Regions from separate parts of the Streptomyces sp. NPDC006314 genome, predicted to be linked through region 2. Evidence: riboswitches for the same ligand, from Rfam matches in the RefSeq annotation. Region 2 holds a riboswitch; each other region holds the start of a gene.

What was found. A riboswitch is a leader RNA that binds a small molecule or an ion and turns the genes downstream of it on or off. The one in region 2 is predicted to bind cyclic di-AMP.
Positions count from the first base shown of each region.
Region 1: another riboswitch for cyclic di-AMP. It lies ahead of ABZ079_RS10175 (M23 family metallopeptidase); the one in region 2 lies ahead of ABZ079_RS02475 (transglycosylase family protein).
Region 3: another riboswitch for cyclic di-AMP. It lies ahead of ABZ079_RS20445 (transglycosylase SLT domain-containing protein); the one in region 2 lies ahead of ABZ079_RS02475 (transglycosylase family protein).
Region 4: another riboswitch for cyclic di-AMP. It lies ahead of ABZ079_RS14430 (LysM peptidoglycan-binding domain-containing M23 family metallopeptidase); the one in region 2 lies ahead of ABZ079_RS02475 (transglycosylase family protein).

Region 1 covers NZ_JBEXRL010000004.1:464,932-472,721, reverse strand. Annotated here, with positions in the region: gene ABZ079_RS10185 (pitrilysin family protein) at 183-1,577, shown strand; gene ABZ079_RS10180 (pitrilysin family protein) at 1,574-2,962, shown strand; cyclic di-AMP (ydaO/yuaA leader) riboswitch at 3,174-3,334, shown strand; gene ABZ079_RS10175 (M23 family metallopeptidase) at 3,347-4,102, shown strand; gene ABZ079_RS10170 (GntR family transcriptional regulator) at 4,301-4,987, shown strand; gene ABZ079_RS10165 (HPr family phosphocarrier protein) at 5,190-5,471, opposite strand; gene ABZ079_RS10160 (GNAT family N-acetyltransferase) at 5,648-7,790, shown strand, end outside.
Region 2 covers NZ_JBEXRL010000001.1:552,376-560,165, reverse strand. Annotated here, with positions in the region: gene ABZ079_RS02500 (glycoside hydrolase domain-containing protein) at 1-692, shown strand, start outside; gene ABZ079_RS02495 (SurA N-terminal domain-containing protein) at 889-1,539, shown strand; gene ABZ079_RS02490 (nucleoside triphosphate pyrophosphohydrolase) at 1,797-2,819, shown strand; gene ABZ079_RS02485 (cytochrome P450) at 2,910-4,199, shown strand; gene ABZ079_RS02480 (transglycosylase family protein) at 4,357-5,439, shown strand; cyclic di-AMP (ydaO/yuaA leader) riboswitch at 5,616-5,788, shown strand; gene ABZ079_RS02475 (transglycosylase family protein) at 5,793-6,497, shown strand; gene eno (phosphopyruvate hydratase) at 6,802-7,790, shown strand, end outside.
Region 3 covers NZ_JBEXRL010000010.1:183,500-191,289, forward strand. Annotated here, with positions in the region: gene ABZ079_RS20430 (ABC transporter ATP-binding protein) at 1-628, opposite strand, end outside; gene ABZ079_RS20435 (DUF2092 domain-containing protein) at 663-1,862, opposite strand; gene ABZ079_RS20440 (polyprenyl synthetase family protein) at 2,168-3,178, opposite strand; cyclic di-AMP (ydaO/yuaA leader) riboswitch at 3,883-4,064, shown strand; gene ABZ079_RS20445 (transglycosylase SLT domain-containing protein) at 4,068-4,553, shown strand; gene ABZ079_RS20450 (HAD family hydrolase) at 4,659-5,471, opposite strand; gene ABZ079_RS20455 (FAD-dependent oxidoreductase) at 5,667-6,869, opposite strand; gene ABZ079_RS20460 (ATP-grasp domain-containing protein) at 6,915-7,790, opposite strand, start outside.
Region 4 covers NZ_JBEXRL010000006.1:415,834-423,623, reverse strand. Annotated here, with positions in the region: gene ABZ079_RS14445 (DUF6126 family protein) at 1-43, shown strand, start outside; gene ABZ079_RS14440 (tyrosine-protein phosphatase) at 396-1,193, opposite strand; gene ABZ079_RS14435 (alpha-galactosidase) at 1,364-3,436, shown strand; cyclic di-AMP (ydaO/yuaA leader) riboswitch at 3,738-3,901, shown strand; gene ABZ079_RS14430 (LysM peptidoglycan-binding domain-containing M23 family metallopeptidase) at 3,906-4,805, shown strand; gene ABZ079_RS14425 (SGNH/GDSL hydrolase family protein) at 5,219-6,004, shown strand; gene ABZ079_RS14420 (TetR/AcrR family transcriptional regulator) at 6,204-6,824, opposite strand; gene ABZ079_RS14415 (Glu/Leu/Phe/Val dehydrogenase dimerization domain-containing protein) at 7,350-7,790, opposite strand, start outside.

The DNA of each region.
Region 1 (7,790 bases), on a different contig from region 2:
GAGAGGTGTCCGCCCGGTGCCGGAGAGCCGCCCCACGGCACGCCTGACGCAGGCTACGCGATCCGCTCTGGGCGTACGTCCCGCGGGAACTTCACCGAGGCCCCGCACGCTTTGCATACAGTGGCAGGAACGGCAGGAAAACCGCGGTTTCGACGACCGCCTCCGCTCGCGAAGGGACGTACATGCCCATGGGTCACACGACCACAGCCGAGGCAGGCTCCGGGGGCCTGACAGCGACCGAGCACCGCCTGGCCAACGGTCTGCGCGTGGTGCTCTCCGAGGACCACCTGACCCCGGTGGCGGCGGTCTGCCTCTGGTACGACGTCGGTTCCCGCCACGAAGTCAAGGGCCGTACCGGCCTGGCTCACCTTTTCGAGCACCTGATGTTCCAGGGGTCGGCGCAGGTCAGGGGAAACGGCCACTTCGAGCTGGTGCAGGGCGCCGGTGGCTCGCTCAACGGCACCACCAGCTTCGAGCGGACCAACTACTTCGAGACCATGCCCGCCCACCAGCTGGAGCTCGCCCTCTGGCTGGAGGCCGACCGCATGGGCTCGCTGCTCACCGCCCTCGACGACGAGTCCATGGAGAACCAGCGGGACGTCGTCAAGAACGAACGCCGCCAGCGCTACGACAACGTGCCCTACGGCACCGCCTTCGAGAAGCTGACCGCCCTCTCGTACCCGGAGGGCCACCCCTACCATCACACGCCCATCGGCTCGATGGCGGACCTGGACGCGGCCACCCTGGAGGACGCGCGCCAGTTCTTCCGCACCTACTACGCGCCGAACAACGCGGTGCTCTCCGTGGTCGGCGACATCGACCCCGCGCAGACCCTCGCCTGGATCGAGAGGTACTTCGGGTCGATCCCGTCCCACGACGGCAAGCCCCAGCCCCGCGACGGCTCCCTGCCGGAGATCATCGGCGAGCAGCTGCGCGAGGTCGTCGTCGAGGAGGTCCCCGCACGCGCCCTGATGGCCGCCTACCGGCTGCCGCACGACGGCACGCGCGAGGCGGACGCGGCCGACCTCGCCCTGACCGTCCTCGGCGGCGGCGAGTCCTCCCGCCTGTACAACCGGCTGGTGCGCCGCGACCGTACGGCCGTCGCGGCCGGTTTCGGTCTGCTGCGCCTGGCCGGCGCGCCCTCGATGGGCTGGCTGGACGTGAAGACCTCCGGTGACGTCGAGGTGCCGGTCATCGAGGCCGCCATCGACGAGGAGCTGGCCCGGTTCGCCGCGGAGGGCCCTACGCCGGAGGAGATGGAGCGCGCCCAGGCCCAGTTGGAGCGCGAGTGGCTGGACCGGCTCGGCACGGTCGCCGGCCGCGCCGACGAATTGTGCCGCTACGCCGTCCTGTTCGGCGACCCGCAGCTCGCCCTCACCGCCGTCCAGCGCGTCCTGGAGGTGACCCCCGAGGAGGTGCAGGAGGTCGCCAAGGCCCGCCTGCGCCCCGACAACCGCGCTGTCCTCGTCTACGAGCCGAAGTCCCCGGAGGCCGTCGAGGACGCCGAGATCCCGGAGGATCCGGAGCAGGAAGCGACCGTAGAGGCCGGTAACGAGAACGAGGAGACGGCCAAGTGACCGAGCTCGCCGCAATGGACTTCCACCCCCAGCCGCAGCCGGGCGAGGCCAGGCCGTGGGCGTTCCCGGCCCCTGAGCGCGGCACGCTCGACAACGGCCTGACGGTGCTGCGCTGCCACCGCCCCGGCCAGCAGGTCGTCGCCGTCGAGGTGCTGCTGGACGCGCCCCTGGACGCCGAGCCGGCCGGCCGGGACGGCGTCGCCACGATCATGGCGCGCGCCTTCTCCGAGGGCACGGACAAGCACTCCGCCGAGGAGTTCGCCGCCGAGCTGGAGCGCGCGGGGGCCACGCTGGACGCGCACGCCGACCACCCCGGTGTGCGCCTGAGCCTCGAGGTGCCCGCCTCCCGCCTGCCCAAGGGCCTCGGCCTGCTCGCCGACGCCCTGCGCGCGCCGGCCTTCGCCGAGAGCGAGATCGAGCGACTGGTCCGCAACCGCCTGGACGAGATCCCGCACGAGCTGGCCAGCCCCGCCCGCCGGGCGGCCAAGGAACTCTCCAAGGAGCTGTTCCCGGCGACCTCCCGTATGTCCCGCCCGCGCCAGGGCACCGAGGAGACCGTCGAGAAGATCGACGCGGGGGCCGTACGCGCCTTCTACGACCGGTACGTGCGCCCGGCCACGGCCACCGCGGTCGTGGTCGGCGACCTCACCGGGGTCGACCTGGACGCGCTGCTCGGCGACACCCTGGGCGCGTGGAACGGCACCCCGGGCGAGCCCCGGCCCGTGCCGCCGGTGACCGCCGACGACACCGGGCGCGTGGTCATCGTGGACCGGCCCGGCGCCGTCCAGACGCAGCTGCTCATCGGCCGGGTCGGCCCGGACCGGCACGACCGCGTGTGGCCCGCCCAGGTGCTCGGCACCTATTGCCTCGGCGGCACCCTCACCTCCCGCCTGGACCGCGTCCTGCGCGAGGAGAAGGGCTACACCTACGGCGTGCGCGCCTTCGGGCAGGTCCTGAGGTCCGCCCCGGACGGCACCGGCGCCTCGATGCTCGCCATCAGCGGCTCCGTGGACACCCCCAACACCGGCCCGGCGCTGGGCGACCTGTGGAAGGTGCTGCGCACCCTCGCGGCCGAGGGCCTGACCGACGCCGAGCGGGACGTCGCCGTGCAGAACCTGGTCGGGGTGGCGCCGCTGAAGTACGAGACGGCGGCGGCCGTCGCGAGCACCCTTGCCGACCAGGTGGAGCAGCATCTGCCCGACGACTTCCAGGCGACGCTGTACCAGCAGCTGGCCGCGACGGGCACGGTGGAGGCCACCGCGGCCGCCGTCAACGCCTTCCCGGTGGACCGGCTGGTGACCGTCCTCGTCGGTGACGCGGCCCAGATCAAGGCGTCGGTCGAGGCGCTGGGCATCGGCGAAGTCACCGTCGTCGCCGCGGAGTAGCGGCACGCGCGCGTGGGGCCCTGACGACCTATGGGTCGTCAGGGCCCTCTGCTGTTCCACTCGCTCCCACAGATGCCCGATTTGGGGCGGAGGTTGCCTGTCTGCCCTGTGGGATGCGCTACAAAATCCCGGATTCGTTTGAGGATTGAAGGCAGGCTTTCGTAGCGTCATCCGGGCTGTTCGTCAGGCAGTGCGCCGCACCCGCGGCACCGGACAGTCATCGCCGAGTCCCCGTACGGCGCGAGCCAGGGGAGCCGGGGACCCATCGTCCCTGGGGTGAATCGGGCGCCCGCGCGAGCGCGAGGGGGCCCGTAGGAGACCTTCCTGCTCCGAACCCGTCAGCTAACCCGGTAGGCGAGAGGGAAGGAAAGGACCAGCCACTTCATGGCGTTCATGTGCGCCACCGGGAAGCACCGCAAGCCCGGCCGGGTCAAGCGGACCACCGCTCAGGCGGCCGGTATCGCGGCCCTCACCACCACCGGTGTCATCGGCACCCTCGCCGCCTCTCCGGCGCTCGCCGCCGAGAACCCCGCGGAGCAGACCGGTCTCACGCCCGTCCTCACCGTGAGCGACGACGTGGCCGAGCAGATCGACGCGCAGGCCGCCGCCCAGAAGCAGGCCGCCCAGCAGAAGGCGGCCGAGGAGGCCGCGGCCAAGGCGGCCGCGGAGAAGGTCAAGCAGGAGCGTGAGGCCCAGGCCCGCGCAGCCCGCGAGGCCGAACGCAAGCGCCTGAACGCCTTCGTCGGCCCGATCGCGCACTCCTTCGTCTCCACCGCCTACCGGGCCAGCAGCTCCCTGTGGTCCTCCGGGTCGCACACCGGCATCGACTTCCACGCGGCCAGCGGCACGTCCGTCCACGCGGTCGGCTCCGGCACCGTGGTCTCCACCGGCTGGGGCGGCGCGTACGGCAACCAGATCGTGATCCGGATGGCCGACGGCATGTACACCCAGTACGGCCACCTGTCGTCCATCGGTGTCACCGTGGGCCAGAAGGTCACCCCGGGCCAGCAGATCGGCCTGTCCGGCGCCACCGGCAACGTCACCGGCCCGCACCTCCACTTCGAGGCCCGTACGACTCCCGACTACGGCTCCGACATCGATCCCGTCGCCTACCTCCGCGAGCACGGCGTGAACGTCTGACGCCCCCGCGCACGGCATGCGAAGCCCCGGCTCACCGAGCCGGGGCTTTCGCCGTTTTTCGCAGTGTCCGCCGGATCCGCTGTCCAAAAAATATCCATGGATTCCGGCCCGCCGTCGGAAATTCCCGCTCATTGCAATAGAGTCACGGAACACACGTCCATCGTCGACGTTTCACGGGGATTAAGGCGGAGGTCGGTCATGCGTATTCCGGCGCACTCGGTGTGCACGGCCATCCGGGACGACATCGTCGCGGGTGTCTACGGGCGCGGCAGCCGCCTCACCGAGGAAGTCCTGGCCCGCCGCTACGGCGTCTCGCGCGTCCCCGTCCGCGAGGCCCTGCGCACCCTGGAGGCGGAGGGCTTCGTGGTGACCCGCCGGCACGCGGGCGCGTGCGTGGCCGAGCCCACCGAGCAGGAGGCCGCCGACCTGCTGGAGATGCGCATGCTCCTGGAACCGCTCGGGGCCGCGCGGGCCGCACAGCGGCGCACGGAGGCCCATCTCAAGGTGCTGCGGGGCCTGGTACGGCTGGGCCAGGAGCGGGCCAGGAGGGGTAACAGCGAGGATCTGCGCTCGCTCGGCGCCTGGTTCCACGAGACGCTCGCCCAGGCCTCCGGCAGCCCCTCGCTGACCTCGATGCTCACCCAGCTGCGCCACAAGATCGCCTGGATGTACGCGGTGGAGGCGCCACCGAGCCCGCTGGAGTCCTGGGTGGAGCACGGCGCGATCGTGGACGCGGTGGCGCGCGGCGACGGCGATCGCGCGCGGGCGGTCACGGCGCTGCACACCGAGCGCGCGGCGGCCGCGCACCGCCTTCGCTTTTCCGGTGCCGCGGAGCGTGTGAGGACTTCGCAACATGCCGTAAACATCTCGGGCCAGCGGCATTAACACGGGCGCCGTATACAAAGAAGGGTTATTCGGGGGCGGGGTATTTTCCGCTGCCTTCATTCTGCTGTGCCGTAATTCGTGAGTGCCGCCGCACGCGGACGCCGTAAATCAGCGGCGAATGGAAGCGGAGCGTGCGGCGCATATGCCGAAGCCGCGCCGCCCCGAAGGGCCGACGCGGCTTGGGCGTGAGCGCGCGAGGCGCTCAGACGGTCTCGGGCAGCTCTTCCAGGCCCTCGGCGACCAGCTTGGCCAGACGGTCCAGGGCGGCGTCCGCGCCCTCGGCGTCTGAGGCCAGGACGATCTCCTCGCCGCCCTGGGCGCCCAGGCCCAGGACGGCCAGCATGGAGGCCGCGTTGACGGGGTTGCCCCCGGCCTTGGCGATCGTCACCGGGACGCCTGCGGCCGTGGCGGCTCGGACGAAGATGGAGGCGGGACGGGCGTGGAGGCCCTCGGCCCAGCCGACGTTGACGCGGCGCTCAGCCATGTGTTGCTGCCCTTCAGTCTTCAGGGTTGTCTAGACCAGTTTCCCATATCGCGAAGCGTGCCCGGAGCGGACCTTCGTCCCCTCCGGTGTGCCGCCGGACCGCGGCCTCGGTCCGGCGTCCGTCCTCCACAGACTGCCTCGCGCCGTTGTCGTACGCGAGCCGTACTCTGGGGCCCATGCAGACCTCGGCGGACCGGCAGGACCGGCACCAGTACCCCGCCCACTGGGAGGCTGACGTGGTGCTGCGCGACGGCGGTACCGCGCGCATACGGCCCATCACCGTTGATGACGCCGGCCGCTTGGTCAGCTTCTACGAGCAGGTCTCGGACGAGTCGAAGTACTACCGCTTCTTCGCGCCGTACCCCCGGCTGTCCGCCAAGGACGTCCACCGCTTCACGCACCACGACTTCGTGGACCGGGTGGGACTCGCGGCCACCATCGGCGGCGAGTTCATCGCCACCGTACGCTATGACCGTATCGGCGCCGACGGGATGCCCGCCTCCGCGCCGGCCGACGAGGCCGAGGTCGCCTTCCTCGTGCAGGACGCCCACCAGGGCCGCGGAGTCGCCTCCGCCCTGCTGGAGCACATCGCGGCCGTCGCCCGCGAGCGGGGCATCCGCCGCTTCGCCGCCGAGGTGCTGCCCGCCAACAACAAGATGATCAAGGTGTTCACGGACGCGGGCTACACCCAGAAGCGCAGCTTCGAGGACGGTGTCGTACGCCTGGAGTTCGACCTCGAACCCACCGACCGCTCCCTCGCCGTGCAACGCGCGCGGGAGCAGCGCGCCGAGGCCCGCTCGGTACGACGGCTCCTCGTGCCCGGCTCCGTGGCGGTCGTCGGCGTCGGCCGCACCCCCGGAGGGGTGGGCCGCAGCATCCTCGGCAACATCCGGGACGCCGGCTACGCCGGCAGTCTGCACGCCGTGAACAGGGTCTTCCCCGAGGACCTCAAGGAGGTCGACGGGGTGCCGGCGTACCGCTCGGTGCGGGACATCCAGGGACCTGTGGACCTCGCCGTCGTCGCCGTACCCGCCGAGCACGTGCCCGCGGTGGTCGCCGAGTGCGGCGAGCACGGAGTCCAGGGGCTCGTCGTGCTCTCCGCCGGATACGCCGAGAGCGGCGCCGAGGGGCGCGAACGGCAGCGGGCCCTCGTCCGGCACGCGCGCGCGTACGGCATGCGGATCGTCGGTCCGAACGCCTTCGGGATCATCAACACCGCCCCGGACGTCCGACTGAACGCGTCCCTCGCCCCGGAGATGCCCCGCCCCGGCCGCATAGGGCTGTTCGCCCAGTCCGGCGCCATCGGCATCGCCCTGCTGTCCCGGCTGCACCGGCGCGGGGGAGGGGTCACCGGCGTCACAGGCGTGTCCACCTTCGTCTCCGCCGGCAACCGCGCCGACGTCTCCGGCAACGACGTCCTCCAGTACTGGTACGACGACCCCGAGACCGACGTCGTCCTCATGTACCTGGAGTCCATCGGCAATCCCCGCAAGTTCACCCGGCTCGCCCGGCGGACGGCGGCGGCCAAGCCGCTGGTCGTGGTGCAGGGGACGGGGGCCGCACCGCAGGGCCACGCGGTGCGCGCCACACGGCTGCCGCACGCGACCGTCTCCGCGCTGCTCCGGCAGGCCGGGGTGATCCGGGTCGACACGATCACCGAACTGGTCGACGCGGGCCTGCTGCTCGCCCGGCAGCCGCTGCCCGCCGGGCCGCGCGTGGCGATCCTCGGCAACTCCGAGTCCCTGGGCGTGCTGACGTACGACCGCTGCCTCGCCGAGGGGCTGCGGCCGTCGCGCCCGCTGGACCTGACGACCGGGGCGACGGCGGAGGACTTCCACCGGGCGTTGGCGCGGGCGCTGGCCGACGACACGTGCGACTCCGTCGTGGTCACCGCCATCCCTGCCATCGGTGAGGGTTCGCCCGGGGATGCGCAGCTGGCACAGGCGTTGCGGTCGGCCGCGGCCGCGGTGCCGGGCAAGCCGGTGCTGGTGGTGCATGTGGAACTCGGAGGGCTTGCGGAGGCGTTGTCGGCTGCGGCCAGCACCGCACCGCAGGCCGCCGGCAAGGCACCCGGCGCTGCGGACGGTGCCCACCCGTCCGGCCCCGCGGAGCGACTGCCCACCGCGGAAGCCGGCCTGAAGGACCCTCCCCCCGAAGGCACCCGGCTGATCCCCGCCTACCCCGCTGCCGAACGCGCCGTCCGTGCCCTGGCCGAAGCCGTCAGGTACGGGCAGTGGCGGCGGGAGGCCACGGACCCGGGGAAGGTGCCGGAGTACGACGACATCGACGAGAAGGGCGCAGCCCGGCTGATCGGCGAGC
Region 2 (7,790 bases):
CGGGCCGCGCGTTCGACACCTGCACCGCGCCCTCACTGTCGGCGATGAAGGCCTGGCACACCGGCTTCTACGGCGCCGCCGCCGTCTACGTGGGCGGCAAGAACCGCGGCTGCGGCCAGCCCAACCTCACCGCCTCCTGGGTGAAGTCGGTCAGCTCCCTCGGCTGGAAGCTCATCCCGATCTACGTCGGCGCCCAGCCGCCCTGCCAGAGCGGTTCCAGCCCGGAGAAGCTGACCGCCTCCACCGCCGCCTCCCTGGGGGCGAAGGACGCCGCCGACGCCGTGGCCAAGGCGTCCGCGCTGGGGATGAAGGCGGGCAGCCCGATCTACCTGGACATGGAGGCGTACGACATCACGAACAAGGCGTGCAACGACGCCGTGCTGACGTACGTACGCGCCTTCGACAAGGGTCTGCGCGCCAAGACGTACCGGGCCGGCTACTACGGCTTCAGCAGCTCCAGCGCCAAGGCCATCGCCACCGCCGAGGACAAGACGGACCTGCCGGGCAACCTCTGGTACGCGCTGTGGGACAGGCAGAACACGACCACCGCGGACTGGCCGTGGGGCTCCACCCAGTTCACCGGCCACAGCCGCGGCCACCAGTACCTGGTCAACAGCAAGGAGACGCACGGCGGCGTCACGCTCACCGTCGACCGTGACGCCTGGGACGCCCCGGTGGCCATCACCGGCTGACCCGGAACGCCTTCCGGTCGGGCGCGGCGGTGCCCGAAGCGCGCGCGAATCGTTGGTCGAATGGGTTGGCCGCAGGCTGCCCACTGCCTACCATCGATCATCGCAAGACTTGGTGCGCCCGCCCGTCGCCCGACCACCACCCCTGGCGGAGGCGCTGGCGCGCCGCACCTGTCGTTGCACTCCTCGGGAGGTTTCCTTGCACCGCCGCCGTCGCACCGCGCTCCTCCTCACCGCCGCGATCGCCGCCGCGGCACCCGTTCTCACCGCCTGCGGAAGCGATGCGCATCCAGGCGCGGCGGCCGTCGTCGGAGGGCAGCGGATCACCGTCTCCCAGCTGGAGAGCCGGGTCGACGAGGTCCGCAAGGCCCAGCGGGCCGCGGTGTCGGACGAGGCCCAGTACCAGCAGGTCGTCGCCTCCACCGGCGGCCTCACCCGCGACACCCTGCACAACATGGTCCTCGACCGGGTGCTGCACCGCGCCGCGCGGGACGAGGGCATCTCGGTCACCCGCAAGGAGATCCAGCAGATGCGCGCGGGCCTGGAGCGGCAGGCCGGCGGCGCCAAGGGGCTGGAGACGGCCTGGCTGCAGAAGTACGGCATCGCCCCCGCACGCCTCGACGACAACCTCCGCCTCCAGCTGGAGGCGCAGAAGCTCGCGGCCAAGCTCGGCACCGACACCACCCAGCCCGCCTTCTGGAAGACCCTGTCCAAGGCCTCCGAGGAACTCGACGTCGACCTCAATCCGCGCTACGGCTCCTGGGACGTGCGGAAGAGCAGCCGGGTGGACGCCGGGACGCCGTGGGTGCGGGAGGTCACGACGGCGGGCGACCAGCCGCTGACGGCGTAGCCGCGGCCCTCGGGGCCGCCGGGTGCCGGAACGGCACGGCAGCCGGCACGGTACGGCCGCGGAAGCGGTACGTACGGCAGCCGGCACCACGGCCACGGGAGGCAGCCGGCACCACGGCCACGGGAACGGTACGGCGCAGCCGGGGGCCGCGGCGGGGATCGGTACGACGGAGGTACGGCGGTCATACGATCACCTGAACTCCTCGGCCCTGTGGACAACGGAATCCGCTTCCTCCCGCCGTGGGTTACGTTCGGATCGTGAACGCATCCAGCCCCGAAGCCACCGCCCCCGGTCCCACGGGCCACGAACCCGCTCCCGGCCGCATCATCCTGCTCACCACCAGCCACCGCGTCGCACCGGGCCTGCTGTCCTGGCCCGCCTGGCAGGCCCTGCGCGCAGCCGACGCCGTGCTGTGCGCGGACGGCGCGCACCCGCAGCTGCCGTATCTGCGGGAGGCCGGGACAGCCGTGGAGGAGACGTCCCCCACCGCGCAGGAGCTGGTCGACGCCTGTGCCGGCGGGCGGACGGTGGTGGTCGTGGCGACGGGTGAGGGCGAGCCCGCGCTCACCGACGGCCTGGCCCGGCTGGCCGGTTCCGGGCGGGTCTCCATGCCGGAGCTGGAGCTGCTGCCCGCCTCCTACGACCTCCCCGGGGCCCGCCTCCTGGACCTCGTCCAGGTCATGGACCGCATCCGCGCCGAATGCCCGTGGTCCTCCGGGCAGACCCATCAGGGCCTGGCCAGGTACGGCATCGAGGAGGCGTACGAACTGGTCGAGGCGATCGAGGCCGGCGACCGCGAGGAACTGCGCGAGGAACTGGGCGACGTCCTCCTCCAGGTCGTCTTCCACTCCCGTATCGCCGAGGAGCACCCGGACACGCCGTTCTCCATCGACGACGTGGCCGGCGGCATCGTCGCCAAGCTCATCCACCGCCACCCGCACGTGTTCGGCGACGAGACGGCCGAGACGCCGGAGGACGTCAAGGAGCACTGGCTGCGCACCAAGGCCGAGGAGAAGCGGCGCACCTCGGTCACGGAGGGCGTTCCCCTCGGCCAGCCCGGGCTCGCCCTCGCCGCCAAGCTCGCGTCCCGCGCCCGCACGGCCGACCTGGACGTGCCGCTCCCGCAGGGGGAGGGCGTCGGCTATGAACTGCTCGCGCTGGCGGTCCGCGCCGAGGCGGCCGGCGTCGACCCGGAAGCGGCGCTGCGGGCGGCGGCACGGGTGTACCGGGACGCGATACGGGCGGCTGAGGGAACGGCACCGGACAAGGGGCAGGGGTAGCGGGGCCGGCCATCTGAGTCCGCCACGCAGCCCGGGCCTCCGGCCGCGCCCGCCAACGCCCCGCGGGGGGCGGCCGGATACCGTCGGGGGGTGACCGACCAGCCCCATCTCCCGACCACCCCGGACGCCGCGCCCGACCTCTTCACCTGGGAGTTCGCCGCCAATCCCTACCCCGCCTACGCCTGGCTGCGCGAGCACGCGCCCGTGCACCGGACACGGTTGCCCAGCGGAGTGGAGGCCTGGCTGGTCACCCGGTACGCCGATGCCAAGCAGGCCCTGGCCGACCAGCGGCTGAGCAAGAACCCGGCGCATCACGACGAGCCCGCGCACGCCAAGGGCAAGACCGGCATCCCCGGCGAGCGCAAGGCCGAGCTGATGACGCATCTGCTGAACATCGACCCGCCGGACCACACCCGGCTGCGCAGGCTCGTCAGCAAGGCGTTCACCCCCCGCCGTGTCGCCGAGTTCGCGCCGCGCGTTCAGGAGCTGACCGACCACCTCATCGACCAGTTCGCGCAGCGGGGCTCCGCCGACCTCATCCACGAGTTCGCCTTCCCGCTGCCCATCTACGCGATCTGCGAGATGCTCGGCGTCCCCCGGGAGGACCAGGACGACTTCCGGGACTGGGCGGGCATGATGATCCGGCACGGCGGAGGGCCCCGGGGCGGGGTCGCCCGGTCGGTGAAGAAGATGCGCGGCTATCTGGCCGAGCTGATCCACAAGAAGCGCGAGGCGCTGCCCGCCGAGCCCGCGCCCGGTGAGGACCTCATCTCCGCCCTCATCCGCGCCTCCGACCACGGTGAGCACCTCACCGAGAACGAGGCGGCCGCCATGGCCTTCATCCTCCTGTTCGCCGGCTTCGAGACGACCGTCAACCTCATCGGCAACGGCACCTACGCCCTGCTCACCCACCCCGAGCAGCGCCACCGGCTGCAGGAGTCCCTGGCCATGGGGGAAAGAGGCCTGCTGGAGACCGGCGTGGAGGAACTGCTCCGTTTCGACGGGCCGGTGGAGCTGGCCACCTGGCGGTTCGCCACCCAACCGCTCACCATCGGCGGGCGGGACATCGCACCGGGCGACCCGGTGCTGGTCGTGCTCGCCGCCGCCGACCGCGACCCGGAGCGGTTCGCCGACCCGGACGTGCTGGACCTCGCCCGCCGCGACAACCAGCACCTCGGCTACGGTCACGGCATCCACTACTGCCTCGGCGCGCCGCTCGCCCGGCTGGAAGGCCAGACAGCGCTCGCCACCCTGCTCACCCGCGTGCCCGACCTGCGGCTCGCCACGGACCCGGCCGAGCTGCGCTGGCGCGGTGGACTCATCATGCGCGGCCTGCGCACCCTGCCCGTGGAGTTCGCCCCGGTACCCGACAGGCCGTAGAACGCTAAACATGACAGGCGTTCAACTCTGTGATCTTCACGTGATCTGCGCGGCATGAACTTGTGACAAGTGATCGTCTGCCGATACGTTCACCCATCAGCGCGGCGACGGGCTCCATCCGCCGCGCCGGTCCTGCTGTCGCACGAAAGGCTTCCGCATGCTCTCCGGGAACGGTCGTCACCGTCGCCCCCGCCAGGCTCCGGCCCTCCTCGTCGCGGCCGGAGTGGCCGGCTCGGCCATCGCCATCCCGCTGCTCGGCGCCGCGAGCGCCCACGCGGCCGACGGCACCACGTGGGACAAGGTGGCCGAGTGTGAGAGCGGCGGTTCCTGGAGCGCGAACACCGGCAACGGGTACTACGGCGGCCTGCAGATCTCGCAGGACGACTGGGACAAGTACGGCGGCAGTCAGTACGCCGACAGCGCCGACCAGGCCAGCCGTTCGCAGCAGATCGCCGTCGCCGAGAAGATCCTCGCCGACCGGGGCACCACCCCCTGGACCACCTGCGCCCTGCTGTCCGGCCTGACGTCGAACTCCGGTTCCATGGACGTCGACACGGGGGTCGGCGGCTCCGGTGACACCGACGGTTCGAGCGACTCCTCCGGATCGGCCGGCAACTCCGACTCGTCCGGTCTCCCGGATTCGTCACCCTCCTCCGGTGGCGACTCCCCCTCTCCCTCCCCTTCCGGCTCCGACTCCCGCTCCGGCTCCGAATCCGGCTCGGACCCCTCCACCGGTCCGGCCGCCACGCCGACCCCCGACCCGGGCGAGGACGCCGCCACGGACCCCGGTACGGACACCGGCTCCACCGGTACCAACACTCGCAAGTCCGACAAGTCCACCCTGCCCGACACCGGAAACCCGCAGGGGGGTGACGGTGCGCCCACGGCCACCCCCAGTGTCGGCAACTCGGACAATTCCCAACAGAACGCCGGTTCCTGGAGCCTGGTCGACACCGGCGCCCTCGCCACTGGCGGACGTCACCGTGGTGAGAGTGCGGACGAAACCGTGACAAACGGTCAGAACGCCACTTCTCCCGGCCGTCACGCCTCCCGTGAACCGGGCACGTACACCGTCCGCGAGGGTGACTCACTCGCCTCCATCGCCGACTCCCTTGAGGTCGACGGCGGATGGCGTGCGCTCTATGCCGAGAACGAGGCGGCCATCGGTGCCGACCCGAACCGCATCACCGCCGGTCAGACCCTGCAAGTCGGTACCGAAACGGGCGATAAGCAGCGGTAGTTGACGCCCTGATTCGCGGCTGATGTCCGGTTTGGTGAAAGTGTGGGATGAGTCTCAGAAGCCCTGATCGTCTTTGAAATTCCGCCGATCACGTGTCTACGGTCGGGATCGCTCGTCACCACGAGCCCCGGCATTCGCAACGCCGAATCCTGCCAGCGGTTGCCCGGGAACAGTCGTCGCGTCAAGCGCCGTAGGCAGGAGCGGGGGACCCAAGGTAAGTGCCGGGACCAGCAGTTGAGCTGGCACCGGCTAGGGGTGAAGCCGCACCTCGCGCAAGCGGGAGTGCGGCCGGGCAACTCAACCGGCCCGAACCCGACAGCTCACCTCGCAGGCGTCGGTGAGGGGATCGATCCATGCTGTTTTCCGGCAAGGGCAAGCACCGTCGTCCGTCCAAGGCCGTCCGAGCCGTCGCGCTCGCCGGTGTCACCGGCGCCGCCGTCGCCGCCCCGCTGATGGCGGCCGGCAACGCCTCCGCCGCCACCGCCTCCGAGTGGGACGCCGTCGCCCAGTGCGAGTCCGGCGGCAACTGGTCCATCAATACCGGCAACGGCTACTACGGCGGTCTGCAGTTCTCCGCCTCCACCTGGGCCGCCTACGGCGGCACGCAGTACGCCGCGCAGGCCAACCAGGCCACCAAGGCGCAGCAGATCGCCGTCGCCGAGAAGGTCCTCGCCGCCCAGGGCAAGGGCGCCTGGCCGGTCTGCGGCACGGGCCTGTCGAGCGCCGCCTACAACGGCTCCGCACCGAGCAGCGGCTCCTCGAACGCCAACAGCTCCTCCTCGGGCGCCAGCACCAGCACCAGCACCCGCTCCACTGACGAGCAGGCCGCCTCCCGCTCCGCCGAGCGTCCGGCCGCGAGCAAGACCGTCACCACCCCGACCGGCAAGAAGGTCAAGAAGGGCGACGGCGAGTACAAGGTCGTCAAGGGCGACACCCTCAGCTCCATCGCCGCCGCGCACCACGTCCAGGGCGGCTGGGACAAGCTGTTCAAGCTGAACAAGGGCATCGTCGAGGACGCCAACCTGATCTACCCGGGCCAGCAGCTGCACCTGAAGTGACCGCTGGTCCCGGCCGGGAGCGCCGACCCTCACCGCAGGCGCGGGCACGCTGAAGGCCTCGTGAGGGTCCCCCGTCCCCACTGACTCCCCGCCCCGGTGCGTGTTCCCCCGTACGCACCGGGGCGGGGTTTTTGCTGCCTTCCCCCCACCCCCCTTTGTTTCAGGTAGAAACAAAAGGTACCGTCGGCTTGTCCACGGGGCGGTCGGTCGGTGGCCGACGCCCCGGGGACGGTTAGGCTCTAGTCGCAAGGCACAGCCGTAAGGCAGCCAGCCCCGCACTTCCAGCGTCACATCCAAGAAGGAGATGCTCGTGCCGTCCATCGACGTCGTCGTAGCCCGGGAAATCCTGGACTCCCGAGGCAACCCCACGGTCGAGGTCGAGGTCGGCCTCGACGACGGCAGCACGGGTCGTGCCGCCGTCCCGTCCGGCGCCTCCACCGGCGCCTTCGAGGCCATCGAGCTGCGCGACGGTGACCCCAACCGTTACCAGGGCAAGGGCGTCGAGAAGGCCGTCCTCGCCGTCATCGAGCAGATCGGCCCGGAGCTGGTCGGCTACGACGCCACCGAGCAGCGCCTGATCGACCAGGCGATGTTCGACCTGGACGCCACCGACAACAAGGGCTCCCTCGGCGCCAACGCCATCCTCGGCGTCTCCCTCGCCGTCGCCCACGCCGCCTCCGAGGCCAGCGACCTGCCGCTCTTCCGCTACCTGGGCGGCCCGAACGCGCACCTGCTGCCGGTGCCGATGATGAACATCCTGAACGGCGGCTCGCACGCCGACTCCAACGTGGACATCCAGGAGTTCATGATCGCCCCGATCGGCGCGGAGTCCTTCTCCGAGGCCCTGCGCTGGGGCACCGAGGTCTACCACACCCTCAAGAAGGTCCTGAAGAGCAAGGGCCTGTCCACCGGCCTCGGCGACGAGGGCGGCTTCGCCCCGAACCTCGGCTCCAACCGCGAGGCCCTCGACCTCATCCTCGAGGCCGTCAAGGAAGCCGGTTACGCCCCCGGCGAGCAGATCGCCCTCGCGCTCGACGTCGCCGCCTCCGAGTTCTACAAGGACGGCAAGTACCTCTTCGAGGGCAAGGAGCGCTCCGCCGCCGAGATGACGGAGTACTACGAGGAGCTGGTCGCGGCCTACCCGCTCGTCTCCATCGAGGACCCGCTGTTCGAGGACGACTGGGCCGGCTGGAAGATCATCACCGAGAAGCTCGGCGACAAGGTCCAGCTGGTCGGCGACGACCTGTTCGTCACCAACCCCGAGCGTCTCGCCCGCGGCATCGAGGAGGGCGC
Region 3 (7,790 bases), on a different contig from region 2:
CGGCCAGCTCCCTGATCAGGGTGCGGATCTCGCGCATGCCCTGCGGGTCGAGCCCGTTGGTCGGCTCGTCCAGGACGAGCAGCCTGCGCGGCTGGAGCAGCGCGGCGGCGAGACCCAGGCGCTGTTTCATGCCCAGCGAGTACGCCTTCGCCTTCTTGCCCGCGGCCGCCGCGAGCCCCACCCGGTCCAGTGCGGCGGCGACGCGGGCGCGCCGGGTGCGGGGGTCGGCGGTCGGGTCGGCGGCGTCGTAGCGCAGCAGATTGTCCCGGCCGGAGAGGAAGCCGTACAGCGCGGGCCCCTCGATGAGCGCGCCGACCTGTGGGAGGACGGCACGGGCCGCCCGGGGCATGGGGCGGCCCAGCACGCGGGCCGTTCCCGCGGTCGGCTCGATCAGCCCCATCAGCATGCGGATGGTGGTGGTCTTGCCGGATCCGTTCGGGCCGAGGAAGCCGAAGACGCTGCCCGCCGGGACGGTCAGGTCGAGACCGTCGACGGCGAGTTGTCCGCCGCGGTAGCGCTTGGTGAGGCCGCGCGTGGCGATGACGCCCGCCCGCGCGTCCCCCGGTTCACGCTCCGACGCGTCCTCCGGGTCACGCTCCTCCCGCTGCGTGGCGGACGGTGCGTCCATCGGCTCCCCCTCGATCGGTCGTGCCCAGGAAGGGTTACTTCCCCGCGTCCGCCGCCTTCACGAGGGCGTCCTTGGTCACCGCGCCGGCGTAGACCTTGCCGTCGTCGGTGATCAGGGCGTTGACCAGGCGGGTGGAGAAGACCGTGCCCTTGCCGAACGTGCCGGAGACCTTGTCCCCGAGCGAGCCGAGGAAGCCGCCGAGGTCACCGCCCTGGGCGCCGGTCGGCAGGCCGCCTTCGGCGCCGGTGTCGAAGGTGGCGACGGACGTCCAGCCCTTGCCGAGGACCGTGGCCCCGTCCAGGCCCTTGCCGAAGTCCTCGCCGGCCTTCGGGGCGTGCTCCCGCGCCTTGGCCTCCTTGTCCTCCTCGGTGACCTTCGCGCCCTTGGGCGGGGTGAAGTCAAAGGTGGAGGCGGCCGGCTCGGCGAAGGAGACCTGGGTGAAGCCGGCGTCAACGACGGCTGCGCCGCCGTTCTTCGGGGTCAGCGTGAACTTCAGCGGCAGACCCGTCTTCGCGTCCACGGCGATGCTGATCGCGCCGACCGTGGTGCCGGACTGCCTGGGCTTGATCAGCAGCTTGTAGGCGTCGCGGCCGGCGACCTGCGCGGTGCCGTCGACCGTGACGGACGTGGTGTCGTCCACCGACTTCAGGGCCTCGTCGGCGAAGTCCTTGGGCGTGGCCGGCGGCTCCGCCTTGCGGTCCTTGCCGGAGCCGGCCGCGGTGGAGTGGTAGACCTCGTTGCTCTTGCTGTCGTAGCCCCACACGTCCTTGCCGTCGTGGATGAGGCTGTACTCGGCGCCCTGCTCCAGCAGGGACAGCTTCTGCCGGTCCGGGCCGTCGGCCGCCACGCGCAGGGTGTGCGAGCCGGTGACCAGTTCGGTGAGCTTGGACTGCGGGTCGGCGGAGGAGCCGTCGCCGGAGCCCTCCGCCGCCCTGGAGGCGATGCCGCTCTCCAGGCCGCCGAGGTTGGGCAGACCCAGGTCGGTGCTGATCCTCACGGTGCCGGACAACTGCTGCACGTCCGACTTGGCGATCTTCTCGATGAGCTGCTGTGCGCTGATCCTGGGCAAATCGGGGTCACCGGAGTCGGCGAGCGCCGGGACCAGCCCGATCGTGGCCGCCGCCACCCCCACCACCGCGACCGGGACGGCGTACCGGGCGGCCTTGCGGCGGCCGGAGCGCACGTCCTCGTCCCACGCGGCGCCCACTGCGTCGTCGGATTCGTACGGTGCCATGTGTGCCTTACCTCCGTCGTCGGCGGCGGCTTTCCTCACGCTGGTCCACCTGAGCCGCCATTCTCACCCGAATCGGTGAGGAGTGGTGATTTCCTGTGGTTTCCATCTGACCAAATCAGCCATGAGGAAGCGTCAGACCTTGGAGGCAACTCCGTGTCCGCCTGCGGTATGACACGCAGGGGCGGCAGCTCCCCCGACCCGTAGGGGTCGCACCGCGGCCGTACGACCGAGCTGCGGGAACCGTGCGGGAGGAGCACCGTCCGAATGCGCTGCCCCGGCGGGGCCGGCGGGGCTAGCCGGCGGAGCTAGCCGGCGCGGTGCACCACCGCGTCGCACAGCTCGAGCAGGGCCGCCTTGGCATCGCACTCCGGCAGCGGCGCCAGCGCGCCCCGTGCCTCCTCCGCGTACCGGACGGTGTCCCGGCGGGCCTGCTCCAGCGCGGGGTGCGCGCGCAGCGCGGTCAGCGCCTCGGCGTGCCGGGCGTCGTCGCTGAGGTCGGAGTCCAGCAGCTCGCACAGCGCGATGTCCTCGGGCAGCCCGAGCCGGGCGGCACGCTCGCGCAGCCGGAGCACGGGCAGGGTGGGGATGCCTTCGCGCAGGTCGGTGCCCGGGGTCTTGCCGGACTCGTGGGAGTCGGAGGCGATGTCCAGGACGTCGTCCGCGAGCTGGAAGGCGACCCCGAGCCGTTCGCCGTACTGGGTGAGTACGTCGACGACCGTGTCGTCGGCGCCGGACATCATCGCGCCGAACCGGCACGAGACCGCCACCAGGGAGCCCGTCTTGCCGCCGAGCACGTCCAGGTAGTGCTCGACCGGGTCACGGCCGTCCGAGGGGCCGGCGGTCTCCAGGATCTGGCCCGTGACCAGCCGTTCGAAGGCGAGGGCCTGTACCCGGACCGCCTCGGGGCCCAGGTCGGCGAGGATCTGGGAGGCGCGCGCGAAGAGGAAGTCGCCGGTGAGGACCGCGACGGAGTTTCCCCAGCGGGTGTTGGCGCTGTCCACGCCACGCCGCACGGCCGCCTCGTCCATGACGTCGTCGTGGTACAGGGTGGCGAGGTGGGTCAGCTCCACGACCACGGCCGACGGCACCACGCCCGGCGCGTAGGGGTCGCCGAACTGCGCCGCGAGCATCACGAGCAGCGGCCGGAACCGCTTCCCGCCGGCTCGCACGAGGTGCTGTGCGGCCTCCGTGATGAACGGGACCTCGCTCTTGGTGGCCTCGAGCAAGCCTTCCTCGACAGCCGCCAATCCGACCTGGACATCGGCTTCCAGAGCCTGGTCCCGCACGCTCAGCCCGAACGGCCCGACGACGGTCACGAGGGGTCTCCTGTCTGCTGGTGTCTGCTGGCGATTACACGGTTTGTCGATAGGTCGCTGCCATCACTCAAGTCAGCGTATCCGGTCCCCTTTCGATCACCGATAGCGCCCACCGGTCCAGCCCGGGCGGTATCGGGTCGTGACCGATATGGTTCCGATGAGCTGGTAAGGAGAGACATTCACTGACTTAATCCGAACCTGCGCGTTTTGTCGCGAACCGCGGGGTGAGCGGAGTAACGCCCGCGCCACAGCCGAGGAACCCGCCATCGCCACCCCGGCCGGCGCCACGGGCACATGATCACACCCCCATCCACCCGAATCCGCCCAGACGGCCCACCTCCCTCCGCACACCGCCCCCTCCGCAGGTCGCCACCACTACGAGAACGAGGGGCGCTGCGGCACGGGCTCGACCGCCACCCGAACTCAGGCGCGAATCACCTGAATCCCCCATGTCTGATTTACTGCATTTTGCTATTTCGTGAATTGGGTCACGCGCCGCCATGGGCCGCACCCTCCGCCCATGGACCGCTTTCCCCTTGCGGCATCGGCCAGTTGAGAGTTGGCGACCGCAAAGGATCAAGTGCCTCATACGGCACAGATCAAGGTCAAATAGTGCGTTGTATGAATCCAGTACTTGTTCCCGACATGTGCTCTCGCATACGTTCCGGGCCGTCGGGCGGAACGCCGAATCCTGCCGCCGCCCGCGTAACCCATCGACGAACTCATTCGTACGGCAGGAGCGGGGGACCCAGGTAAGCCGCTGGACCGGACGGCACGTGCCGCACCGGAACGGCTAGGGGTGAAGCCGTGCCTCCTTCGGGGCGCGGCCGGGCACCTCCCCGCCCGAACCCGACAGCTCACCTCGCAGGCGACGGAGAGGAACTTCCCCATGCCTGCTGCCACTCAGTACCGCCGCACCCGGAACAACCGCATCGTCCGCGCCCTCGCCGCCGTCGGCACCGGCGCCGCCGTCCTCGCGCTGCCGCTCATCGGCGCGACCAGCGCCTCCGCGGCCGGCACCACGACCACCGCGGCCACCACCACCGCCGGATACCCGAACAACCTCGACGGCTGGATCCGCGAGTCGCTCGCGATCATGGCCGAGAAGCGCATCCCCGGTACCTACAACGGCATCTACCGCAACATCATCCGGGAGTCGTCGGGCAACCCGATGGCCATCAACCTCTGGGACTCCAACGCGGCCAAGGGCATCCCGTCCAAGGGCCTGCTCCAGGTCATCGACCCGACCTTCAACGCCTACCACGTGGCCGGAACGTCGTTCAACATCTACGACCCGGTCGCCAACATCACCGCCGCCTGCAACTACGCGGCCGCGCGGTACGGGTCGATCGACAACGTGTTCGGCGCGTACTGACCCACGGCGGGCCGGCGCCTGACACTCGGCGGACCGGTGCGCTCCGGCACCTGACGGACCGGCGCGCACCGGCCCCGGGCCGACGGCGGCGTACTGAAATCCCGGTCAGTCGGTCGGGAAGAGTCTTTCGAGGACGACGGCGATGCCGTCGTCCTCGTTCGACAAGGTGATCTCGTCGGCCACCGCCTTGAGTTCGGGATGCGCGTCGGCCATGGCGACCCCGCGTCCGGCCCAGTCGAACATCGGGATGTCGTTCGGCATGTCCCCGAAGGCCAGGGCCTGTTCGGGGCGGATCCCGAGCCGCTCGGCGGCCAGCGCCAGCCCGGTCGCCTTGGTCACCCCGCACGGCTGCAGCTCCACGGTCCCCGGCCCCGACATGGTGACGGTCGCCAGCGAGCCCACCACCGCGCGCGCGACGGCCGCCAACTCGTCGTCGGACAGGTCGGCGTGACGCAGCAGCACCTTGCTGATGGGCTCGCACCACAGGTCGTCGCGTCGGCCGACCCGTACCGCGGGCAGGGTCGGGTGCGGCATCAGGTACCCGGGTTCGATGAGCGTAAGCCCGTCCACGCCGTCCTGGTCGACGGCCGCGTGGACCTGTCCCACCTCTGCCTCGATCTTGCCGAGCGCGGTCTCGGCCAGTTCCCGGTCCAGCCGGACCGACCACAGCAGGCGGTCGGCGGCGGCGTCGTAGACCTGAGCGCCCTGTCCGCACACCGCGAGCCCCGTGCAGCCCAGGTCGGCCAGCAGGGGCCGCACCCGCGGGGCCGGTCGGCCCGTCACCACCAGGTGCCGGGCACCCGCCCGCGCCACCCGCGCGAGCGCGGCCAGCGACCGGTCGGAGACGGTGTCGTCGCCGCGCAGCAGCGTCCCGTCCAGGTCGGTGGCGATCAGTGCATACGCGGGGGAGGGTGCCATGATCAGAGAATACGGACACCGCGCCCGGCCGACTCATCGTCCTTTCCCCGCACTACGTGCTGCTCGGCCCCCAGTGGTGCCTGCCGCCCCTTTGATGGTGGAGGTGCTGCGGAGGGAGGTGTCGGTGAGCGAGACGGGGAGAGCCGGCGCGGACGACTGCTTCTCGCCGTAGTGGTCGGCCTCCCCGCGAAGAAGTCAGCCGTGGGCCGCGGCCAGGTGTTTCGTCAGGCGGGGGGAGGCGAACTCCGTGCCGCAGACGAAGCGCATCACCGGGCCGTACGAGGACGCCGCCGGGAGACCGGTGAAGTACAGGCCGGGTTCGGAGGAGACGTAGCCGGGGCCGAGCTTCGGGGTGCCGCGGCTCACCGCGAGCCGGGTGCGCAGCCCGTGGCCGAGGAAGTCCATCGCCGCGATGTCGACGCGGTAGCCGGTGGCGGCGATGACGTGGTCGGCGGTGATCCGCCCGGTCCGGCCGCCGAGGGAGCGGACGGTGAGGACGGGGCTGCCGTCCGGGGCCTCGGCGGCCACGAGCCGCTCGATCTCCTGGACCTGCACGCTGCTCTCGAAGCGCTCGCGCAGCCACCAGGCGCCGAGCGGACCGAGGACCCGGCGGACCAGGTAGTGACGGGTGGTCTCGGGCAGGTAGCGGTAAGGGTGCGGGTAGCGGCTGAGCGCCCACAGCGACCAGGCACGGCCGAACGGGGACTCGGGGCGGAACCTGGGCTGGTCCCAGGGCGGGGCGCCGAAGGCGACCCGGCCGCGCCCGCGCGCGACCACCCGCACCCGGGCGCCCGCCTCGGCCGCGAGCGCCGCCGTCTCCAGCGCGGACTGGCCCGCGCCGATCACGATCAGCTCCTTGCCGGCGAACCGGCCGAGGTCGTGGTGCTGGGCGCTGTGCGAGACCGGGCCCGTCGGAGCGGGACCGTCGGCCGCCGCTTCGGCCAACTCCGCCGGGAGATGGGCCAGGCCGGACAGACCGGTGGCGACGACGACCGCGCGCGCGGTGAACGACTCACCCGAGTCCAGCTTGAGTTCGAAGCCGCCGCTCTTGTCACGGTCGACGGAGACGACACGCACCCGCTCCAGGTCGGGGACGAGCTTCTGCTGGAACCACTCGCCGTAGGCGATGAACGTCTCCACCGGGATGATGTCCTCGTCGGTGACCAGGCGGCGGATGCCGGCCGCGTCGCAGTAGTCGGCGAGGGTGTGGCCGGGCTGCGGGCAGTCGAGGTTCGAGGCGACGGGGGTCGACTTCAGAAGCATGCCCTCGGGCATGTGGTCGCGCCAGCTGACCATGGGGTCACCGAAGACGCGGACGGGGATGCCGCGCGCCCGCAGATGGGCGGCGGTGGACAGGCCGAACGGCCCGGCCCCGACGACTGCAACCGGTCGAATCACGAAGTCCCTCCCCAGAGACACGGTGCGCCACCTTCGTGGCCTTGCCTACTTCGTGGATGTGCCGTTGCCGCGGTGGTTGGTCCGCCACAGCTGATAGAGGTGCTTCGCGCCCGGGCGCACGAAGCGGGCGAGCATCGTGAGGAACGGCAGCGGGTCGTCACCCGCGAGCCAGGCCAGCTCCGTCCCGCTCGCCTTCGCCGGCGCGTGCGGCGTCGTGTAGCCGCTGCGGCGGTAGGCGAGGAGGGCGGGAAGGTCGATGTTCTCCACGATGTAGCGGTGACCGGTGCGCTGTTCCCCCTCGGGAACGGCGCGGCCGGTCAGATCCAGGTGCATCGCACGGACCACGTCCACACCCGACTCGTTCTCGAAGAGCCGGAACTGGGCGCCCATGCGCGGGTTGAAGTCGAGGAGCTTGTACTGTCCGTCGCGCCGGTCGAAGCGCAGGTCGAGGTCGATGATGCCGCTGAAGCCGATCTGCTTGATGAAACGAGCGGCGAGGTCGGCGAGTTCCGGGTTGTCGACGACGTACGCGTGCGCCGTCATGCCCGCGTGCGGCGGCCAGGAGCGGACCTTGACTCCGGTGAACAGCGCGAGGGGGCTGGAGTCCCGGTCGAAACAGGCATGCACGATCCAGTCCTCGGCCTCCTCGCGCGGCAGGTATTCCTGGAGGATCACGCCGGGTTCCTCGCCCCAGCCCCGGGCGAGTGTGAGCAGGCCCTCGCGGGTGGCGATCCTCGTGGTGCCGTTCACGGCCGGCTGTCTGCGCCGGACGAACGCCTCACGGTTCTTGGCCACCACCGGGAAGCGGGCCGTGTCGGCGAAGACGACGATGTCGTCGTACGAGTGCGGGAACACGGCCGAAGGGCTCGCGATGCCGTGCTCCACGCACAGTTCGTGCAGCCCCTGCTTGCTGGCGAGCCG
Region 4 (7,790 bases), on a different contig from region 2:
CGCGTTCCTCTACCTGTTGTTCGCGGTGGGCGCCAAGGGCTGACCCGGCGAGGCGGCGCGGAATCACGGGCCCGCGTAGCGCTGGGCGGAACTCGCTCCACGGACCGGTGACCCTACGGTGCCCGGCGGGCTCCTGCCCTCCTGTCGGTGGCAGCCCCGCTCGTTCTGCTCACGACGGTTACCGGTACCAGTCGTCCCCGCGGGCCGGCCGAGGTAGTCTCGAAGATCGCGCTCGACCCACCGCCGGCCGTCGTCCTCGTGCTTGCGATCTCCTTCCACATGCGGGCAGCGTAGGCCGACCCCACGGACGGCCTTTGCCCCCCGGCCCTGTGGACCTACGCGCCCGCGCATCCGGGCAATCCGCGCATCCGGGCAATCCGCGGACTCGCGTCCGGTCAGTCCAGCAGGCGCTCGCGCAGCCGCTCGCGGGTCTCGGTGGCGAGGCCGAGGCCCTGTTCCAGGTAGGCGTCGGCTCCGCCCCAGGTCTCCTCGATGCTGTGGAAGGCCGCCTCGAGGTATTCGGCCCGGGCGTCGAAGAGCGGGCTGAGCAGCTCCATCACCTCGGGGATGTACGCGGTGTCCGCGCTGCCGTTGCGCCGGATCCGGTAGCGGCGGTGCTTGGCGTTGGACTCCAGGTAGTCGGCGACGATGGCGTCGCGCTCCACCCCCAGGGCGAGCAGCGTGACGGCTATGGAGATGCCCGCGCGGTCCTTGCCGGCCGCGCAGTGCATCAGCGCGGGCACGCTGTCCTCGGCGAGCGCGTGCAGCACCCGGGAGTGCTCGGCGGTGCGCTCCTTGACGATCGTCCGGTACGAGGCGATCATCCGGGCCGCCCCCTTGCCGTCGTCCAGGATCGCGCGCAACTGCTCGAGGTCGCCGTCGCGGACCATCTTCCAGAACTCGGCGCCGTCCGCCGGGTCGCTCAGCGGCAGGTTCACATTGCGCACGCCGGCCAGCTCGACGTCGGGTCCCTCCAGCCTCTGGTCGGCCGCGTTACGGAAGTCGAAGATCGTGTGCAGGCCCAGGGAGGAGAGGAAGGCCGCGTCCTCCTCGGTCGCGTGCGCGAGGTGCCCGCTGCGGTACAGCACACCGTGCCGCACCCGCCGTCCGTCCACGGTCGGCAGTCCGCCTACGTCACGGAAATTGCGCACTCCGGCCAGCTCCGGCTCGGTCGACGGGACCTGCTGCGTCACGGGGGCTCCTCCCGGTCGGCCCCGCCGGCGCGGCTCGTCGACGGGCGCTCCGTCGACCATACGACATTGCTTTCCTCGGGCAATGAGTTGTCCACAGGCATTGTCACCTGGGGCCGCACAGCTGATGATGTTCGCAATTGAGCGGATCTGTTGACAGCTGTGAGGTCTCGATGGTGGACATCGCCGAAGACGGTCGTACCTGGCTCCTGTCGGGGCCCACCAGCAGTTATGCCCTGCATCTCACCGAGGCGGACGAGCTGCTCCACCTCCACTGGGGCCCGCGGATCGCGCTCGCGGACGCCGAGGCGCTGGCGGTGAGCCCCCTGCCCGGCTACTGGCCCTTCGAATCCCCGCTCGACGGCCGCGAGGAGTACCCCGTCGAGGGCGGCCCCCGCTTCGTCCGCCCCGCCCTGTCCGTGCGAACGGTCGAGCGCCGCGGCACGGAGTGGGCTTTCCAGGCGTACGAGGCGGAGGGCGACGAGCTGCGGCTGCGCTTCGAGGACGACGGGCTGGCGATCACCCTCCACTACCGGACGCGCGGGGACGTCGTGGAGCGCTGGGTGACCCTCGGCAACGGCGGTCACGCGCTCGTGGAGCTGCTGCGGGCCGACGCCGCCACCTGGACCCTGCCCGACCGCGAGGGCTGGCGGCTGTCCCAGCTGCACGGCCGATGGGCCGCCGAGTCCCGGCTCACCACCGCCCCCCTCACCTACGGTGAGAAGGTCATCGGCAGCCGCCGCGGCCACACCGGCCACCAGCACCTGCCCTGGGTCGCGCTCGACACCGACGCCACCGAGGAGCGCGGCGAGGTCTACGGCTGCGCGCTCGGCTGGTCCGGCTCCTGGCGCATCGCCGTCGCCCAACTCCCGGACGCCCGGGTACAGATCACCGGCGGCGCCGGCTACGACGACTCCGGCCTGCTGCTCCTGCAGCCGGGGGAGTCGTACACCACCCCCGTCTTCGCGGGGTTGTGGAGCGACGGCGGCTTCGGGGGCGCGAGCCGTGTCTGGCACGCCTATCAGCGCGCGTACGTCATCCCGGACGCGGAGCAGGACCGGCCCGTCCTCTTCAACTCCTGGGAGGCGACGAACTTCCACATCTCCGAGGAGCAGCAGGCCGCCCTCGCCCGCCGTGCCGCCGAGATCGGCGTCGAGCTGTTCGTGGTGGACGACGGCTGGTTCGGCGCCCGTACCAGTGACCGCGCCGGGCTCGGCGACTGGACTCCGAACCCCGACCGCTTCCCGCACGGCCTCAAGCCTCTCGCCGACCGGGTGCACGGCCTCGGCATGCGGTTCGGCATCTGGGTCGAACCCGAGATGGTCAACCCGGACAGCGACCTGTACCGCGCCCACCCCGACTGGGTCCAGTACCAATCGGGACGTAAGCGGACGGAACTGCGCAACCAGCTCGTCCTCAACCTCGCCCGCGAGGACGTCCGGGAATACCTGTGGGGGCAGCTGGACGCACTGCTCAGCAACGCCCCGATCGACTACGTGAAGTGGGACTTCAACCGCTGCTTCACCGACGCCGGCTGGCCCGGTGAGCCGTACCCGCAGCGCCTGTGGGCCGACCACGTCCGGGCCTTGTACACGCTGCTGGACCGGTTGCGCGCGGCGCACCCCGGGGTCGCCTTCGAGTCCTGTTCGGGGGGCGGCGGCCGGATCGACCTCGGGATGATGAGCCGCACCGACCAGGTGTGGACGTCCGACAACACCGACCCGCTGGACCGGCTCGCCATCCAGCACGGCTTCACCCAGATCCACCCCGCCCGGGTGATGGCCGCCTGGGTCACCGACAGCCCGAACACACAGCTCAACGGCCGGGTCAGCTCGCTGCGGTTCCGCTTCGTCAGCGCCATGGCCGGCGTTCTCGGTGTCGGCGGTGACCTCACGGAGTGGAGCGAGGAGGAACTGGCCGAGGCCCGGCGGTGGGTGGAGCTGTACAAGGAGATCCGCCCGGTCGTCCAGCGCGGCGAGCTGTACCGGCTGCGCCCCCCGGCGGGCGGCCTGAGCGCCGTCCAGTACGTCCTCGCGGACGAGGCGGTGGTCCTCGCCTGGCTGCAGGCGCAGAGCTACGGCGAACCGGTGCCGGCGGTGCGGTTGCGTGGACTCGACCCGACAGCATCGTATGAATGCCGCGAAACGGGCGAAGTGTTTCGAGGAGCCGTCTTGCTGCACCATGGGCTGCGCACCGGCCTGAAGGGAGACCTGGATGCGACGGTTCTCCGACTGTGCCGCATCTGAGCCTTCTGCCCGAATTGGCGGCTTCGTTACAACTCGCCGCCTTGTAAGGGCCGGTGGTGGGTGACGCGTGAGGAGGGTCATATCGGTGACCGAGCGTCGCACGTCATGTCCACGTAATTCTCAAGAAGTGAAGGGAAAATGAAGGGCGCAGAGGGCGGGAATTCACGCAGGGTGACCGGGCCGGTCCGCCTTCGGTCTCCGGAAACGCGAACGGCGGGGACCGGCTGCTTGTTTCCGTAGGTCTCGCTCGCCTACGTTCGCCACCAATCCGGACGGAACGCCGAATCCTGCCGCCGCCCGGAGTCCCCACACACTTGACCCGCGTTCGGCAGGAGCGGGGGACCCACCAGGTACGACTGCCTGTCCGGTCTCCGCGACAGGCTAGGGGTGAAGTCGCGATCCAACGCGGCCGGGCAGCTCCAGCCCGAACCCGACAGCTGACCTCGCAGGCGTCGGAGAGGAATGCGCCATGCCCGCTAAGGGTAAGCACCGACGTCCCAAGACCCCGCGTTTTTCCCGCTCCCGCTCCCTCGCCGTCGCCGGAACCGGCGGCGCCGCGCTGGCCCTCCCGCTCATCGGGGCCACCGGAGCGCACGCCGCCACCCCCGCGCAGTCAGTTTCCGGAAAGACCGTGCAGTCCCTTCCCGCCACGGTGAAGAAGGCGGCCGCGCAACCGGATTCCGCTGTGCGCACCTACACGGTGAAGTCCGGCGACTGCCTCTCGGCGATCGCCGACCAGCAGCACGTCAGCGGCGGCTGGCACCAGCTCTACGACGACAACCGGCAGGCCATCGGTGCCGACCCGGCGCTGATCCGCCCGGGCCTGGAACTCACGCTCGGCAAGAAGGCCGCGCAGACCCGCGCCGAGTCCGCCCCGCAGCAGGCGCCGGCGGCCTCGAAGCCCTCCCCGGCGCAGGCGGCCCCGGCGGCCAAGTCCTCCGGTTCCACGGCCACCGCCACCGGCTTCACCCTCCCGGTGACCGGCGCAACCATCGGCACCGGCTACCACGTGGCCGGCAGCATGTGGTCCAGCGGCCACCACACCGGGGTCGACTTCGTCGTCCCGACCGGTACCTCCCTCAAGGCCGTCGCCGCGGGCACGGTCGTCTCCGCCGGCTGGGGCGGCGCCTACGGCAACCAGGTCGTCATCAAGCTCAACGACGGCTACTACGCCCAGTACGCCCACCTCTCGCAGCTCTCCGTCTCGGCCGGCCAGACCGTGACCGCGGGCCAGCAGATCGGCCTGTCCGGCGCCACCGGCAACGTGACCGGCCCGCACCTGCACTTCGAGATCCGCACCACGCCGGACTACGGCTCCGACATCGACCCGCTCGGTTACCTCCGCCAGCACGGCGTGGCCGTCGGCTGAGGACCGCCCCGCCCGGCATTCCCCGCCTGACACGCCTCCGAAGGCCGGACCCACGATCCCCGGGTCCGGCCTTCGGTGTGTCCGGGCATGGTCCGGCTCCCTGCGGCCATGTGGCGGTCCCGCCCGGAGTGTCGACAGGGGAGGCGATCCGCGCGGAGCCCCTGCTCGTCCCGAACCGGCCGGTGGGTACTTCGCTTTCCGGATCGTGCGGATCCACTTCAGTGCCACCGGCTTCCGGGTGTGGCGATCACATACCCAACACGTCCGAGGGCAGCCGAATTCCTGAATTGGCAAACTATTTAAGGGTGTCTCATCTCACCGGTAGTCAACCCCGGCCTACGGTCGCGTAAGCCACATCCGAAGGTGAATCATGGTCCGACGTGGCAGACGATTCGAAGAATGACAACAGATCAGTGATCGGGTCGTACGTGGCGGTGGGGGACAGCTTCACCGAGGGCGTCGGCGACCTCGGCCCCGACGGGGCATTCGTGGGCTGGGCCGACCGGTTCGCCGTACTCCTCGCCGACCGGCGTCCCGAGGGCGACTTCCGATACAGCAACCTCGCCGTGCGCGGGAAGCTGCTGGACCAGATCGTGGCCGACCAGCTCCCCAAGGCCGTGAGACTGGCCCCGGATCTGGTCTCCTTCTGTGCCGGCGGCAACGACATCATCCGACCCGGCACCGACCCGGACGAGGTGGCCGAGCGGTTCGAGCGCGCCGTGGCCCGGCTCGCCGAGGTCGCGGGCACGGTGATGGTGACGACCGGCTTCGACACCCGAGGCGTTCCCGTGCTCAAGCACCTGCGCGGCAAGATCGCCACCTACAACGGGCACGTCCGCGCGATCGCCGACCGGTACGGCTGTCCCGTGCTCGACCTGTGGTCCCTCAAGTCGGTTCAGGACCGCCGGGCGTGGGACAACGACCGGCTCCACCTCTCACCCGAGGGGCACACCCGCGTGGCGCTGCGCGCCGGGCAGGTCCTCGGCCTCGACGTCCCGGCCGACCCGGAGCAGCCGTGGCCGCCGCTGCCGCCCCGGGGCACCCTGGAGGTCCGCCGCGACGACGTCCAGTGGGCCCGCGAGTACCTCGTCCCGTGGATCGGCCGACGGCTGCGCGGCGAGTCCTCCGGTGACCATGTGACGGCCAAGGGAACCCTGTCGCCGGACGACATCAAGCTGCGGATCACCTCCGTGGCCTGACGCCGCCGGCCCTGCCCCGGACCACGCATGCCGTGATCCGGGGCAGGGCCGTATCCGGGCGTCGTTCCAGACCGCGGCTGTGTCCGACCGGCGATCCAGGTGACGGCCGAGCCGGTCGGCGAGCCGGGCCGGGGCGGAGTCGGCCGACCGGCCGGTCAACCGGTACAAACGACGATCGCGTCCGACCCGTGTGGAGCGCTCACCGCTCCCGCTCGGTCAACGCCTGCCGGTCCAGCCCCAGTTCCCGGGCGAGCGCCTCGTCGACCCACACCTGCGCCCGGGACCGCGGCACCCCGCCCGGGTACGACGTCAGCTGCACCGCGAGCCCGTCGAGCAACGCGGTCAGCCGCAGCGCGGCACCGGCCGGGTCGGCGCACGTGAACTCGCCCGCCGCCACGCCCTCGGCGATGACCTCGGCGATCGCCGCCTTCCACTGCTTGTCCAGGTCCCGGGTGACCTCCCGAAGGGCGGGCTCGCGCAGGGCCACCGCCCAGCCCTCGATCCACAGCCGCCAGCCCTTGGCCTGACCGGTCGGCGCGTACCAGCGCACCGCCGCCCGCAGCCGGCGCAGCGCGGACGTCCTGCGCCCCAGCAGCTTGCGCAGACGCGTGAGATCGTCCTTGGCCGCGTAGGTGAACGCGGCGGCGACCAGCTTCTCCTTGGTCGAGAAGTGGTACAGCACCAGCGCGTTGCTCACCCCGAGCGCCGCGGCCACGTCGGCGATCCTGACCGCCGCCACGCCCCGCGCCTCGATCTGCTCGATGGCGGCCCGCAGCAGCTCCTCCCGCCGCTCGGCCACGCTCAACCGCACTCTCGCCACGCGGTCACCCTAATCCGTTGGGAAGGGCGGCGTCGAAGGGACCCGTTTCCTCGGGCTGTTCGAGTGGGGTCGGCGGCACCTTCGGTCACCCGGGAGACAGGACGCCCGCACGGACCGGGGCCGGTTGGGTGTGCCGGTGCCACGAACGGCTTGCGAGGCGTCGGTCGGGCCCGGGCGTCGGCCGGGACCAACGCCCACCCGGCGACGACGCCAGTACGGAGACTGGCACGCAGCCGCCGACGCAACCTCTTCAACCGCATGATCGGCCGGCTCTGAACCGCCTCGTCGGAGCTGACGTCGAGCCGGGCGGCGGTGCCCTCGCGGATGCCGACCTCGATGGCGCTGTAGGAGGTCCGCGACTGCGGACGTCCTACAGCGGACGAGGTCTTCACGCGAGCCTCGCCGAGCCGGCCCTCGTCGAGCACCGGGGACCAGGCGCCGGTCATGTCGACGCGCGAGCCCGTGGGCAGTCCGGCCGTCACGTCGACCGTGCCGGTGCGCCCGGGGAGACGGCGTTGTCGCCCGTCACCGGTACCACCCGAAGCGTTCCGCGATCACCGGCAGCCGGTCGGTCACCAGGGCGTGGGCGGCCGCGCGCGGGGTCGTACCGTCGGCCTCCGCACGGTCGAGCATCAGGCCGATCAGGGCGCGCATCGAGCGCCGGATGTGCGAGAACGCCTCGTCGGCGTCCGCACCGATGTCACCGAACAGGGTCCACCACCACCACGCGTTGGTGCCGGAGTTGACCACCACGTCCGGCAGTACCGTCACCCCGCGCGCGGCCAGCAGCGCCTCCGCCCCCGGCAGCACGGGCATGTTGGCGGCCTCCACGATCCAGCGGGCGCCGATCCCCTCCTGGGCGGCGGTGTCGATCGCGTACGAAACGGCCGCCGGCACCAGCACCTCGGCCTCAGCGGACAGCCAGGCGTCACCGGGCAGTTCCCGGTCGCCGCAGCGCAGCACGTG